One region of the Brevibacillus aydinogluensis genome, then DNA from elsewhere that is predicted to be linked to it. Evidence: predicted binding sites of a transcription regulator. Region 1 holds the regulator's gene; the other holds the start of a gene.
What was found. The regulator Rex, encoded in region 1, represses fermentation and respiration genes when NADH is low (regulators of the CRP and FNR family bind a similar motif). The targets are predictions, from matches to a motif close to TTGTGAAATATTTCACAA.
Positions count from the first base shown of each region.

Region 2: a site for Rex is predicted at 1,518-1,535, ahead of Q7F15_RS16510 (nitrate reductase subunit alpha). Genes of this name have one in related genera too.

Region 1 covers NZ_OY569118.1:2,193,441-2,201,401, forward strand. Annotated here, with positions in the region: gene Q7F15_RS10685 (AAA family ATPase) at 1-425, opposite strand, end outside; gene Q7F15_RS10690 (hypothetical protein) at 418-945, opposite strand; gene Q7F15_RS10695 (cell wall elongation regulator TseB-like domain-containing protein) at 1,121-1,600, opposite strand; gene Q7F15_RS10700 (hypothetical protein) at 1,629-2,312, opposite strand; gene Q7F15_RS10705 (hypothetical protein) at 2,446-2,607, shown strand; gene Q7F15_RS10710 (amidohydrolase) at 2,690-3,988, opposite strand; gene Q7F15_RS10715 (redox-sensing transcriptional repressor Rex) at 4,004-4,627, opposite strand; gene Q7F15_RS10720 (ComEC/Rec2 family competence protein) at 4,645-5,046, opposite strand; gene Q7F15_RS10725 (ComEC/Rec2 family competence protein) at 4,940-5,539, opposite strand; partial or broken gene dinG (ATP-dependent DNA helicase DinG) at 5,630-7,961, opposite strand, start outside.
Region 2 covers NZ_OY569118.1:3,350,123-3,358,083, reverse strand. Annotated here, with positions in the region: gene Q7F15_RS16520 (Crp/Fnr family transcriptional regulator) at 1-679, opposite strand, end outside; gene lpdD (prenylated flavin chaperone LpdD) at 1,009-1,359, shown strand; gene Q7F15_RS16510 (nitrate reductase subunit alpha) at 1,616-5,302, shown strand; gene narH (nitrate reductase subunit beta) at 5,292-6,761, shown strand; gene narJ (nitrate reductase molybdenum cofactor assembly chaperone) at 6,787-7,359, shown strand; gene narI (respiratory nitrate reductase subunit gamma) at 7,365-7,961, shown strand, end outside.

The sequences.
Region 1 (7,961 bases):
ATCTCCACAAACTGGGAACCGGACGCAGCCAAAAACGCGGAATTGGTGTAATTGGCAGCCGCTTTGGCCATCAGCGTTTTCCCCGTCCCCGGGGGACCTGTCAGCAGCACGCCTTTGATCGGGCGAATGCCGTACTGCTCAATTTTGTCCTTGTGCACGAGAAAATCGAGCGCTTCTTTCAGCTCGTTTTTGGCCCGCTCCTGTCCGCCGATGTCGGCGAACGTCACGTTGGAGGCGGGTACAGCGTGTTTGCTCGGCTGGGACTTTCCGCCAAACGGAAGTTTTCCCTGATTCTGCCGCACGATCAGAAAATACATGGCCGTCAAGACGGCGGCAAACAAGAGAAACGGTGTAATGTTGACACCGAGAAACAGCAGAAAAATCAGGATGCCGGGAACCACGCCGATCAAGATTTCCTTACCCATGCATCGTCACCTCGTTTCCGGCCGAACGGGGAATGATCGCGTAGAAGTCGTCCTTCCCCTTTTTCAAGTAGACGTAGACGTTGCGGTCGTCCATCAGTGCGGACGCTTCATCCAGCCGATGAGCGGTCTTCCACTCCGTCAACATCTGCGGAATGCGGCTGTATTGATGCAAATCCAGCGCTTCCGTAAAGGAAAATAACCCATCCATCCAAATCTGTTCCAGGTCTTGCGAATCGTTGTCCACGTCAACTTCCACCGTCTTGCCCCGAGCCAGGTCGGCAGTTTCCTGGAGCAAGCGGCGGTATTCCTGCGGGAACAGATCCGGGCGGGTCACTTGCAGCTTTATCTCAATGCGATCCTTGCTAACATCCAAGTGCGTCAGTTCCGCTGACTTCATCTGTCCGATATGGGTACGAAGCGGTGTTTCCACTTCCATTTTTTGGTATAAAAACCAACCACCGAACAGGAGAGTGAGCGTCGCCAGCAGCGAGAGGCCAATTGCACGTTTTCGCAGTTGCACAGCTACTCCCCCTTTTGTTGTATTGTGCGCTCAGTCAACGGTTCCAGTATATCACATCCGTATAGCGTTTTTTGTATGCAGATGTTGGATACCCGGCCCCGAGCAGAACGGCAAAAAGGCCTTTTTCACTTGGAAAAAGGCCTTTTGAGCGTACATCTGTACATCTGCATCCGGCCTACGCCGGCGAGACGATATAAGAGGTGAGCAGCTTGCCGCTGAACAGGTCGTAGTGGAGATAGTGAAAGCGGCCGTCGCGATCCTGCAGGGTGACTTCCCAGAAGCGGCTGTTTTCGTCCAGCCCCGGGACGATGTGCAGCACACGCGCATCGGGAAAGCCTTTTCTGACTGCCTCTTCGACACTTTCCCGGCTGACCGCCCTGTCCATCGTGTCAAACACGGCCTTGTCGGCGGTCAACCATGCGACCACCGGTGTTCCGACCTTGTTTTTGCCCAGCACGACGGCGTAGGACTCTTTGCTGCGGTACTCGTCAATCACATCGATCTCGGTGATCGTCGTCCGTTCCTGTACCCACTGCCGCACCTGGTCTTCGAAGTCGTGCCGTTTGCCCACGACCGTGGACGTCAAGTGATAGGCGGCACCCAGGGTGACCACCAGACAAACGGCTACAGCCCCTATTATGATTCGTACCAACACAATGACAATCCCCTTTATCCTCCATACGTTACAGCCGGAAGCGAAGCTGGTCCTGCTTCGTGCCGGCCGGCGTCTTCATTTGCAGCAGTACGTCCAACTGCCGCAATTCCCGTGTCGCACCATCGTACCACACATGGTAATCGACGGAAATCTGGCGGGCCATTTCCGCCTCCTGGATGGGAAATGACGGTCCCAGCCACGTCGCCAAAAGCGAGCTGACCTCTTCAGCCGGGATGGACAAGCGGTACCCCTGCCACGCCCGGTTGGAGGGGTCCGACACGGCCAGCGGCGTGACCGAGCGCAGGTGAGCTTTCAGCAGTGCCGCATGCTCGTGGGGCGTAAACAGGGCATAGGGCAGCGCTGTGTGGTCCTGCACCTGGCCGTCCACGCTCACGCTGACATCCTGTCCGCTTCGCCTAAGTTCCATGTGGTGACCGTCAAACTCCCCGCTTACTTGAAACTGCTGTCCCTGGTAGCGTCCGCTCAGGACGTGATCTTTGAGCAATACTTCAAACGGCCGCTCCTGTTGCCCGGTGAGCTGGTCCAAGAGAGCGGCCACGACCGTCCGATCCGCTTCCGCACGTTCCGCCTCCGCCATGATGGTCACCTTCCCGGCGTGCCGGTTGTGCAGTGCCCCCAGCGACACGCCAAGGAAAAACAGGCCGAGAAAAACAGGGATCAGCCACCAGAGCTGCTTGGGCCGGACGTACATGTCCTTCCCCTCCTGTCCCGTTTTTCCTTACCCTATGTGCGGCGGGAAGGTTTTAGAACGCTACGGAAAACTTGCTAAACATACCCCCGGTCGTCCCGGTCATACTACAGATACACCCCGAGGAGGTGAGCGCGTGAAACCGTCGCAACGAACGACATCTCCTGACGTGCTAGGGTATCTGCTCCAGGAATACCGCGTCTCCTGGGCAGCGTTGTCGTCGCCGCTGAGAACCTTGACCCACTCGCCCACACTTAAGTTCCGCCACGCCCCGCTTACGGACGTGTGGAAAAAATGAGCGTGGCATGGCGTCCAAACAAAACTTCCCTTACCTACACCTACGCTCCCCTTCTCCTGTCACTTGCCCTGACAGGAGACTTTTACCGTTTCAGCGTTTGGAACACGCGGTTTGCTTCAAAAATCACGCGCTCCTCGTCCACAGTCAACAGCTCGCGGTTGCGCATCAGGAACCGGCCGGCCACGATCGTGTCGGTCACGTCCCGGCCATTGGCCGCATACACCACGTGGGAGACCGGGTTGTGAGCGGGATGGAAATGGGCCTGATGGCTGTCCAGGACGATCAGGTCGGCCTGCTTGCCAGTCTCAATCGACCCCAGCGCATCCGGCTGGAACACGCCATCCGCCCCGTAGCGGGTAGCCATGCGCAGCGCTTCTTCCGCCGGAACGGCAACGGGATCGTAGCTCACTCCCTTGTGCAGAATAGCAGCCAGCTTCAACTCTTCAAACAGGTTCAGGTTGTTGTTGCTGGCGGTGCTGTCTGTACCCAGCGAAACGCTGATCCCCTTCGCCAACATTTTGGGAACCGGCGCCACGCCGCTGGCCAGCTTCAGGTTGCTCACCACATTGTGGGAGACTTTCACCTGATAGTTTGCCAATACATCTATTTCTTCATCCGTCAAATGGACGGCATGAGCTACCAGCGTCGGACGGCGGAACACGCCCAGTTTTTCCAGGTGGGCGACCGGACGAAGGCCATAATCCTGCTCGTTTTGCCCCACTTCCCACTTCGTTTCCGACATGTGGATGTGAATCGGCAAAGCAAGCTCTTCTGCCCGTTCCACAATTTGCATGATAAATTCCGGCGGGCAGGTGTAAGGCGCATGGGGTGCAAGCATCGTGGTGATGCGGCCGTCCGCCTGATTGTGCCAGTTTTTGGCAAAATCGGTGGCCTCCTCAAGTTTTGCCGCCCGCTCTTCCTCCGAGCAGAGGCCGATCATGCCGCGGCACAGCCGGGCGCGCATCCCGGTTGCTTCCACAGCTTTCGCCACTTCGTCCATGTGGTCGTACATGTCGACAAACGTTGTCGTCCCCGTGCGAATCATTTCAATCAGCGACAGGTATGTGCCCCATTTCACATGGTCGCCGGTAAACTGCGCTTCCAGCGGCCACATTTTGTCTTCGAGCCACTGCTGCAGCGGCAGATCGTCTGAGTATCCGCGCAACAGCGACATGCCCGCATGGCCGTGCGTGTTGATCAGGCCCGGCAGGACGTAGTTGCCCTTCAGGTCGATCACCTCGTCGTAGCCGGACACATCCTCAGGCGTCGGCCCAACGTACGTAATCGTGCTGCCGGCAAACGCGACGGCCCCATCATGAATCACTTCGTTCTGTTCGTTTACGGTGATCACGGTGGCGTGAGTCAAGATCGTCTGTTTCATCGTACCACTCCGTTCTTACGTTAGATAATAAGCCAGGCTTTGCAGACTGGACGTCACATCCGCATAGTGGATGCGCACCTCTTTCTCCGTCCGAATGGTCGTCGGCGCGAAGTTGAGAATGCCTTCGATCCCCGCCTCGATCAAGAGATCGGCCACTGATTGTGCGGCGGCAGCCGGGACCGTAATGATCGCCAGGCGAATGTGACGCTCCTTCACCGTCTCTTTCAGCTCTTCCAACGGCTGGATCGTGATCCCTGCGATCTGCTTGCCCTGCTTGGCCGGATCGCTGTCAAAAATCGCCGCGATCCGTATCTGATCCTTCAGGAACGCATTGTAATTGCTGATGGCATGGCCGAGATGGCCGGCGCCGACGAGCGCGACGCGGATTTCCTGATCCAGTTTGAGAATCTGGCGGATTTTTTCCACCAGGTAGTTGACGTCATAGCCGATGCCTTTTTTGCCGAAATCGCCGAACGCGGCTAAATCTTTGCGGATTTGGGCGGGGTTGATGTCCAGATTTTTGCCCATCTGCTGGGAGGATACCGTCGTCACGCCCACTTGCTGCAGATAGCTCAAATAGCGCAGATAGATCGGCAAACGGCGAACAACCGCTTCTGAAATTTTTTCACTTTTGGCCACCGTACGGTCCTCCCTCCTTACGTTTTTCGCTTGACGACACGGTAATCGCGGCCGTTGGACAGAATCGTGATCGTGCCGTGCTGGCTGGTGATGAAGGTCTCCGCCCATGATTCGCCCAGTCGTTCCAGCACTTCCTCCTGGCTGTCTTTCAGCTCGTTTCGGGACTTGCCGGTCAGAATGACTGCCACCTGCGGGTCCACCTTGGAGAGAAACGGCTGGGAAGAGGCCTGATTTCTCCCCTGGTCGGCCACCTTCAGCACTTCCGCCTTCAACTGCCCGCCGTACTGCTCCAATAGGCGCTCTTCCGCCTTTTCATTGATGGCGCTGGCGAAGAGAAAGCGAAGCTGGCCGTGTCGCAGCCGGAATACCAGGGAATTGTCCTGCGGAGACAAAAACAGCGGTTCGCTGGGATGAAGCACGTCCAACACCACGTCGTTGTCCAGTCTCGATCGCGTCGCCGTCCGCGACGGGCAACAGCTTCTTGTCCCCTTTGAGCGGGACAAACCCGCGAATCGACGGCTCGATCAGACGGGGCAGAATGACCGTATCCACCAGCAGCCGGTCGCTGAGAAAGGCAAAGCCTCCCGCTTGTTCCGGCTGATCGTTGGTCACGACGACGTAGTCCAGCCGCGTCAGTTTTTGCTCGGACAACAAGCCAAACAAGACGGGCCAGTCTTCCGCGCTTCCCGTGTCGACCAGCATGGTCTTTCCGCTTGGCAGTCGGATCAGCGTGCTCTCGCCATGCGGCAGGGCGAGAAAGTGGATCACCAGCCCGACAAATTCGCGTTCGTCGTCGCTGGCGTAGGGGTCCTCCACCTTCACCGCGTTCTGCAAATGACTGTCGATCGAACAGCCGGCGAACAGCACGACGCACAGCAGCAGCCAACAAGCCTTACGCGTAATCCCCAGCATTTATTCTATCACCTAAATCCCTGCGAGACTATTGCTTCATTTTATGAGCCTCGCCAGGATTGCATGCAGACCGGCGCTCAACGCCTTTCGTTATGTGCCGGTCTCTTGGGCCAGAAACGGACCGATCCGTTCACGGAGCTCCGGCCAGGTGCCCGTCTGCACCTGAAACGGCGGCAGGGATTGCAAAAACGCCCGGCCGTAGCGTGACTCGATGATGCGTGCGTCAAACACGACCACGACGCCGCGATCCAAATGATGCCGGATCAGCCGGCCGACGCCCTGTTTGAACTGGATCACCGCCTGCGGCAGAGCCAGCGACATGAAGGCGTTTTTCCCGACTGCTTTCAACTGCTCCGCTCTCCCCTGATATACAGGGTGGTTGGGCGGCGTAAAGGGAAGCCGCACGATGACCAGGCAGCTGAGCGCTTCGCCGGGGATGTCCACGCCTTCCCAAAAGCTGCTGGTCCCCAGCAGCACGCTATGTTCCAGCTGTTGGAACAGCCGGACCAGCTTGCTGCGGTTGCTGCTGTCAATGCCGTGGCCAAGCAGGGTGTATGGCTCGTCCGTCAACTGCTCCTTCATCATCTGGTATACCTGGCGGATCATCGAGTGAGACGTAAACAGGATCAGTGTTCGACCACCGGCGGCGCGGATCACGTCCAGGCAGCCCTGCACGACTGCTTCCAGGTAGTGTTCGTCGCTTTCTTTTCCCGGGGTGGGAAAATCAGAAGGGATGAACAGCAGTCCCTGTTCCTCATAGGCAAACGGGGAGGGCAGGGTCAGGGTGCGGACCTTCTCCTCCGGCAGCCGGTCCAGGCCAAACCGCTCGATCATGTAGGTAAAGCTGTTCTTCACCGTCAAGGTGGCCGAGGTGAGAATCAGACTGCGTTTTGCGGCAAACAGCGGATGGGCAAGCACATCGGCGACGTTTAGCGGTGCGGCGTGCAAATAGACGTGCTTGCGCGGAGTGCGGGCCTCCACTTCCATCCAGCAGACGTACGCCGTGTCCGGTTCCAGCAAAAAAGTGAAGCAGTTCGGCCGCTTCCTGAAGTTCGTCCACCAGGCCTGACACGTCCGTCCTGAGGCTGCGCAGCTCATACGGCGGTTTTTCGTCGGCGGGGATGCACGCAAGCAGGCGGTCGATCAAAGCGGTGTACGACGTGAGGGCATCGATCACCCGGCGCGCCGCTCTGCGAATCCGCTCGTGTCGGCCGGAAAACGACTCCTTGCGGTACCGCACGGTTTCATGCCCGGTATCGGTCGTCTCCTCTCCCCGATCCGCCGCCCATTTGTACAGCAGCTGAGTCAACTGCAACGCCTTTTCGCGCAGCGCGGGGAACAGCCCGTCCATCTCTTCCAGGATCTCCGCGACTCTGCCCCCCTCATCCGCCTGCCAATCCAGCAGTTCGGCGGTGAAGCGGCGCACAAGGCTGCCTTCTTCCGTTGCCGCCCGATCCAGGAGGAACATCATTCCTGCTGTGGACAACTGCTTGCCGAGATGAGCGGTAGCGATCTCTTCCAGATGGTGCGCCTCGTCGATTACTGCCGTCTCATACGGCGGCAGGATCCGGCTGTCTGCCTGCAAATCGCTGATTAAAAGCGCGTGGTTGACGATCAGGATGTCCGCGTCCCGCGCCCGCTCCCGGGCCTGGAAATAGTAGCAGCGGCTGAACCACGGGCAGTTTCTGTGCAGGCAGGAAGCGGCATCGCTGTTCACCTGCTGCCAGTACAACTGTCCGGTGGCGGGCAGGCTCAGCTCTTCCACATCGCCCGTTTCCGTCTGGGTCAGCCAGATGAGCATTTGCCCTTTAACCAGGCGCAGTTCCTGACTGTTTCCCTCCACGGGTTCCTCCAGGCTTTGTTCAAACTTGCGCAAGCAGAGATAATTGCCCCGCCCCTTCAGCGTGGCCGCCTCAAAGTCAAACGGCAGCGATTGTTTCAGTGCAGGGATGTCCTTATGAAACAACTGCTCCTGCAGGTGGATGGTGTGCGTGCTGATCACCACGGGTTCACGATTCTGTTTGGCCCACACGATGCTGGGCAGCAGGTAGGCGAGCGATTTGCCGGTCCCGGTCCCCGCTTCCACCAGCAGATGGGCACCATCGCTCATCGCGTCATGGATCGCGCGCATCATCGCTTCCTGCGCTTCTCGCCGCTGATAGCCAGGCAGGTTGCGCCCCAGCGCCGCCTGTTCATCCAGCATCTGCTCCAGCAACTCGGCAAACGGTTTTGTCGGCGAGTCGGACCGGGCAAGCGGCGCCTTGGCACGTCCGTCCCGTTTGCGCAGGGCAAGCTGGCGGTACACGTCCCACAGCTTTGACTCGTCTGCCCTGGTGCCGGATTCATCCAAAAGCGGCACCTCCGCCAGCTTTTCCATCTCAATGTGGCGCAGCAGCACGTCGATGTCAGTGCGAAACGACGA
Region 2 (7,961 bases), 1.2 Mb from region 1:
ACTGGCACGTATCACGCAGGTAATCCAAGTCCTGGATGACAATATGTCCATCTTCGTAAGAAATGACACCCGCTTTTTTCAAATCCCCGAGGATGCGGTTCACGCTTTCCCGTGTCGTGCCGATCATATCCGCCAACTCCGAATTGGTCAACTTTTTGGAAATGAAGATGCGCCCGCCTTGTTCGATTCCATATGTATTCCCCAAACGAATAAGCAGCGAACACAGAATTCCCAGTTTGCCGAACAACATCAAATCGCGCAATTTGGATTGCGTCAACCGATTCATCAGTCCGATCCACTTCATGAACTCTACGGCCAGATCGCCATGCTGCAGCAGCAACGCTTCCAGATCTTGTTGCTGGATGATTCCGACAGCAGCATCCTCAAGAATTTCCGCACCAAAAAAATGAACAGATTCGCGAAAAGGGTCCACTTGGCCGAAGAGATCTCCTGCCTGATGCGTGTAAATGACCAAGTGTTTGCCGTCATCAGTCGCTTTGGTAATGCGCACCCTTCCTTTATGGAGAAAGTACAGTTTGTCCGCCGGGTCCCCTTCCCAAAATAAATGCGATCCCGCAGGAAAATGGTTGTCGCACATGATTTCCTTCAGTTTGGCAAAATTCCCCTCTGAAAAGCAGGACGTATTCCGAATGCTCCCTGCGAGATCCGCTTTTATCATCGGTGGTTCCCTCCTGTTTCGATAATCCCGATTCACCATATATAAACGGAGCCGCATGTGGTGTGAACAGCATAACACGAAAGGACATAGCAAGACCACATGATGAGGAAATTTCGTCCAAAATACCCAACTCAGTATTCCCCCGTACGTGCTGGTTTGCTTTACGTTTTTCATCATAAAAAAAGGGAGGTGCCGCTATTGTGATCTTGGTCACATATCTGCAACCTTTTTTCAGCGTGTGACCAAGATCATTCGTGATGCGGAACTGCGGTGTTATTATGATGAGTGCAGGACAGGTCAGGACTGAAAGAGAAGAGGCGTCGAGCTTTATGGATAAATCAATTCATTTTGAGATGGTAGAGATTCGCCCGTTCATGATGGGAAGGGACGTGGTCTTCCTGGTTACCGGGGGGACGGCCCACATCGGGGCGTCAGCAACAGCATACGTCACCAATGATCAGGACGTACAAGTTGAGGTGTTGGCTCTGCCCGGCCATCGGGAAGGACCGCTCGCTGCCGAACTGGCAGAGACGGCATGCCGCACACTTGGCCGCACCGTCGCTGTATTGGCGGGGATCCATCTGGATCAACCGTCCCGCCAGGACATTGAAACAGTCGTTGCCGAAGCGAAAAGAAAAATGAGCCAGATGCTTGATCAATGGAACAACGGGCAGAAATGAGGCATGAAAATGACGGCGCATACGCCAACCGCCCGGTGTATGCCGCAAATCGGCGGATGAACGTAGCTGGGGAAAAAGCGGACTTCTTCGTACGGAGGAGTCCGCTTTTTGTCGATTTTTTGAAACCTGGTGTTTATCGGGCGTCCAACGCGGTGATATTGTGATTTTTTTCACATGAAAAGTGAACATGGAATGCTACATTGAGAAGCAACGGGATGAACAAAGCATAGCGCCGCACCTACAACAAGGGAGGTATATCATGGGCAAGAAAACGCCATTGTTTCAGAAACTGAGATACTTCTCCAAACGGGAACAATATTCCGAAGGCTGGAGTGAAATGTCCCCCGAGAACCGGGACTGGGAAGATATGTACCGCAGGCGGTGGCAGCACGACAAGGTCGTACGTTCGACCCATGGCGTGAATTGCACCGGTTCCTGCAGCTGGCAAATATTCGTCAAAGACGGCATTGTCACGTGGGAAACGCAACATACGGACTATCCCTCGACCGGTCCGGACATGCCGGATTTTGAACCGCGCGGATGTCCGAGGGGAGCCAGCTTCTCCTGGTATTTGTACAGCCCGCTGCGCGTCAAGTACCCCTACATACGAGGCGCGCTCCTCGACTTGTGGAAACAAGCGAAAAACAAAGAGAAAGACCCGGTGCGGGCATGGGCCAGCATTGTGGAAGATCCAAAGAAGGCGAAGCGCTATAAATCGGCCCGCGGAAAAGGCGGGTTTGTCCGCGTCTCCTGGGATGAGGTGACGGAAATCATCTCGGCGTCGATGATCCATACGATCAAAAAGTACGGACCGGATCGGATCATCGGGTTTTCGCCGATTCCGGCGATGTCCATGGTCAGCTATGCGGCTGGCTCCCGCTTCCTTTCGCTCATAGGTGCACCGCTGCTCAGCTTCTACGACTGGTACGCCGATTTGCCGCCGGCATCGCCGCAAATTTGGGGAGATCAGACGGATGTTCCAGAAAGCAGCGATTGGTTCAATTCCGGCTATATTCTCGTATGGGGGTCCAATCTGCCGATGACCCGGACGCCGGACGCCCATTTTCTTGCTGAGGCCCGCTATCGCGGCACGAAAGTCGTCTCCATCAGTCCCGATTATGCGGAGTTCGTCAAATTGGCCGATACGTGGATGTCGGTCAAGCCCGGGACGGACGGTGCGCTCGCTATGGCGATGGGGCACGTGATCCTGAAGGAATTTTATGTCGAGAATCAGACTGATTATTTTCTGCAGTATGCCAAACAATATACGGATTTCCCCAACCTGGTGCTGCTTACGGAAAACAACGGCGCGTATACGGCCGACCGTTTCCTGCTGGCGGAGGACCTGGGAGCTGCGGGAAACAACGTTCAATGGAAAACGGTGGTGTACGACGACAACAGCGGGTCTTTCGCCGTTCCCAACGGCAGCCTCGGTTTCCGCTGGGGCGAAGAGGGCCGATGGAATTTACGCATGGAAGACGCGAACGGAACCGCGATCGACCCGCGCATTTCCCTGCTGGGTGTCCATGATGAAGTGCTGACGATTCAGCTCCCGTATTTTGACGACGACGGCCGGCACGTGATGGAGCGAGCCGTACCGGTCAAGCGGATTGAACAGGGCGGCAAAACGCTGTTCGTGACGTCCGTCTGCGACCTCGTGCTGGCCAAGTACGGGATCGACCGGAACCTGGGGGACTCGTGCCCGAAGAGCTACGATGACGACCAACCGTTCACGCCGGCCTGGCAGGAGAAAATTACGGGCGTGGACCGCCATACTGTCGTGCAAATCGCCCGCGAGTTTGCGCAAAACGCGGTGGAGACGAAGGGACGGTCGATGATTATTTTGGGCGCCGGGATTAACCATTGGTACAATTCCGACGTCATCTACCGGGCGATTATCAACCTCGTGCTGATGACCGGCTGTCAGGGCGTCAACGGCGGTGGCTGGGCGCACTACGTCGGCCAGGAGAAGCTGCGCCCCGCGGAAGGCTGGCAGACGATCGCCTTTGCCAGGGACTGGTCCTTGCCGCCGCGTCTGCAAAACGGGACGTCCTTTTTCTACTTCGCGACCGACCAATGGCGCTATGAAGATACTCAGATCGAGAGTCTGGTGTCACCGCTGGCGGGGAAAGCCAGATACGAGCACAGCGCCGACTATAACGTGCTGGCAGTAAGGCTTGGTTGGCTGCCATCCTATCCCCAGTTCAGCCGCAATTCGCTGGAACTGTACCGGGATGCAGAGCGAGCGGGTGCCCGCACCAGGGAAGAGATCGCCGCTTATGTCGCCGAACAGCTGAAAAATCGAACCTTGAAGTTTTCCATCGAGAATCCGGATGACCCGGCTAATTTTCCGCGTGTCCTGTTTGTATGGAGAGCCAACCTGATTTCCAGTTCCGGCAAAGGGCACGAATATTTTCTCAAACATTTGCTGGGCACCTCAAACGGGCTGCTGAACGAGGACAACATCGGGCTGCGTCCCCAGGAAATCGAGTGGAAGGAGAATGCGCCGGAAGGCAAACTGGATTTGCTCGTCAACCTTGATTTCCGGATGGCTGGCACGGCGCTGTATTCGGACATCGTGCTGCCTGCCGCGACCTGGTATGAGAAGAGCGATTTGAGCAGCACCGACATGCATCCGTTTATTCATCCGTTCAATCCGGCCGTGTCCCCCCAATGGGAATCGCGTTCGGACTGGGAGACGTTCAAGGAACTGGCGCGCGCTTTTTCGACGATGGCCGCCCGGCAGTTCGACGGGCCGCAAAACGATATCGTCACCACGCCGCTCCTTCACGATTCGCCGGATGAACTGGCGCAGCCGTACGGGCTCGTGCGTGATTGGAGCAAGGGACAATGCGAGCCGGTTCCGGGGAAAACGATGCCGCACGTTCACGTCGTCGAGCGGGATTATGCGTCCGTGTACGAAAAAATGATCTCCCTCGGCCCGCTGGTAGAAAACAAACCGTTTGGCATAAAAGGCATTGTCTGGTCCGCGTCGGACGAATACGACCGATTAAAGCGCGTGCTTGGCGTCCGGAGAGGAAACGGGGTTGCGACGGGATGTCCCGATTTGAGTACGGACCGGAATGTGGCCGAGGCCATTCTCACGCTTTCTTCGACCGCAAACGGAAAAATGGCGGTCAAGGCATGGGAAGCGCTGGAGAAGAAAACGGCGCTGCACCTGAAAGATTTGGCGGAAGAACGGGAGGAAGAATGTTTCACGTTTGAGGAGATCACCGCAAGGCCGAAAACGGTCATCACCTCCCCCGCGTTCAGCGGTTCGGAAAAAGGCGGACGCCGCTATTCGCCGTTCACCACCAATGTGGAGCGGCTTATTCCGTGGCGAACGTTAACCGGGAGACAGCAGTTTTACATCGACCATGAAATGCTGCGCGAATTCGGCGAGACATTGGCGACATTCAAGCCGACCCTCAAACATGCGCCGTTTCATCCAAACAGCAAGCGGCCGGTCAAGGACGGCAAGGAAATTGTCCTGAACTACCTGACGCCGCATAACAAATGGTCTGTTCACAGCATGTACTACGACGCGCTGCCGATGCTGACGCTGTTCCGCGGGGGGCCGACGATCTGGTTGAACCACGAGGATGCGACCGAAACGCAGATCGCCGACAACGACTGGATCGAATGCTTCAACCGCAACGGCGTCGTCGTGGCCCGCGCCGTCGTGACACATCGCATTCCACGCGGGATGGCGTTCATGTACCATGCTCAGGACCGCCATATCCACGTTCCGGGAACGCCGATTACAGAGACCCGCGGCGGTACGCACAACAGCCCGACCCGCGTCCATGTCAAGCCGACGCATATGATCGGCGGTTACGCCCAACTCAGTTACGGGTTCAACTATTACGGACCAACAGGCAACCAACGGGATTTGAACGTCATCATCCGGAAATTGCAGGAGGTGGATTGGCTTGAACATTAAAGCGCAGGTCGGCATGGTGATGAATCTGGACAAATGCATCGGCTGCCACACGTGCAGCGTCACGTGCAAAAACACGTGGACAAACCGCTCCGGGGCAGAATACATGTACTGGAACAACGTGGAGACGAAGCCGGGCATCGGATATCCCAAACAGTGGGAAGATCAGGAACGGTACAACGGCGGATGGGAATTGAAGAACGGCAAGCTGGAACTGAAATCGGGAACACGGGCAGCGCGACTGCTGAACATTTTTCACAACCCCGACCAGCCGACCCTGGACGACTATTTCGAGCCGTGGACCTATGATTACGAAAAATTGACCGCCAGTCCCGAACAAAAGCATCAACCGGTGGCCAGGGCGAAATCGAAAGTGACCGGGAAATATATGGATTTGACATGGGGACCAAACTGGGAGGATGACCTGGCCGGAGTGAATGAGACAGGACGAGAGGACCCAAATCTGCGGGGGATCGAGGAATCGATCCTCATGGAGTTCGAGCAGGTGTTCATGATGTACCTGCCGCGAATCTGCGAGCACTGCATCAATCCGGCCTGCGTCTCGTCCTGCCCGTCCGGGGCGATGTACAAGCGGGAGGAGGACGGCATCGTTCTCGTCGACCAGAATGCCTGCAGAGCGTGGCGGTTCTGCGTATCGAGCTGCCCGTACAAAAAGGTGTACTTCAACTGGCAGACGAACAAGGCGGAAAAATGCACGCTGTGCTTCCCGCGGATTGAGGCCGGGATGCCGACGATCTGCTCGGAAACCTGCGTCGGCCGCATCCGCTATCTCGGCTTGATGTTCTACGACGCGGACAAAGTGAAGGAAGCCGCGTCGGTGGCGGATGAAAAAAATCTCTACAAATCCCAGTTGGGCATTTTCCTCGATCCGCACGACCCGGATGTGATCAGGGAAGCGCGGAGGGCAGGCATCCCGGAAGATTGGATTTTGGCGGCGCAAAGATCGCCGATCTATAAAATGGTCATGGACTGGGGCATCGCACTGCCGCTGCACCCGGAATACCGGACGCTGCCGATGGTGTGGTACGTGCCGCCGCTCAGCCCGATCATGAACCGAATCGAAGGGATAGGAAGCGAACGCGATCCATACGATATTTTTCCGGCGATCGACGGGATGCGGATTCCGCTTGAATATTTGGCCAACCTGCTCACTGCAGGTGACGTCGAGGTGATTCGAAACGTTTTGCGCAAGATGGCGGTGATGCGCATGTATATGCGGAACCAGCAGACCCAGAGAGCGACTGATCCGGCACTGCTGAGCGAAATCGGGATGGATGAGCAGACCGTCGAGGATATGTATCGTCTGCTGGCAATCGCCAAGTACGATGACCGTTTTGTCATCCCGCCGGCGCATCGCGAACAGGTGGCCGATCTGTTCCATGAGCAGGGCGGATGCGGACTGAGTTTTGCTGGCGGTCCCGGCTCGTGCGGCGTATTTTGATTTGATTGGAGAGGAGACGGCTCGTATGGATATCGGAACATCACAGCGCGTGTGCGGCCTGCTGTCGCGGCTGCTGGAGTATCCGAGCAGCGAGTGGCGGCAGCATCTGCCTGCGGCCCGCGAGATGGCGGCAGAGATCGCGGCTGCCGACGCGGAGGCGGCCAGACACATCGAAGCATTCCTGAATGCAGCCGAATCGGCAGGCGAGATCGCATGGCAGGAGCAATATGTGCGCACCTTTGATTTCGGCAGAACGACGAATTTGTATCTGACGTATGAGCAGCACGGAGAGGAACGGGAGCGGGGCGCGGCGCTGCTGGCATGGAAGCGCCGCTACGCCGAAGCCGGCTTCATCCTGGAGGACGGCGAGCTGGCTGATTACTTGCCGCTTGTACTGGAGTTTGCGGCATCGGCATCCTGGTCGGCGGCGCAGGAGGTGCTGGCCTGGAGCCGGCCTGCGCTGCACTCGATCCGGCTTTCGCTGGCAGAAGCGGGGAGTCCGTATACAGGACTGTTTGAGCTGCTGCTGCAGATTGTCCCCGAGGCGCCTGCGGAGCTTGCAGCGGAACCGACGCTGACAGGGAGGGGAGACAATTGAGCAAGATGGAGCTGTTCGTATGGGGTGTCTTGCCCTATATCATTGCGGCGATCTTTATCACGGCGATCATCTGGCGTTATGTGACGGATCCGTTCGGCTGGACATCCAAGTCCAGCGAGGTGCTGGAGAAGCGGATTCTGCGATGGGGCAGCCTGTTTTTCCATTATGGCCTCATCGCCGTGTTCTGCGGCCACATCGCCGGATTGCTCGTTCCCGTCTCCGTGTACCGCTCTTTGGGGATCAGCGACGAGGCGTATCACCTGGTTGCGATCGTCGGCGGCTTGCCGGCGGGCATCATTACGTTCATCGGCGTGCTGATCCTGCTGTACCGCCGGTTCGCCGTCGCCCGCATCCGGCTGACGAGCAGCGCCGGCGACAAGATCGCGCTCGTGGTGCTGGCGATCGTCATTCTCAGCGGCCTCGCGGCAACGGCGGCAAATGCGGTAAGCCACTCCGGCTTTGATTACCGGACGACGATCAATCCATGGCTGCGCGGCTTGTTCGTCTTCCAACCGGACCCCGAACTGATGCGGACGGTGCCGCTTGGCTTCAAGATTCATATTTTGACCACGTTTGTGCTCTATCTCGTCATGCCGTTCACG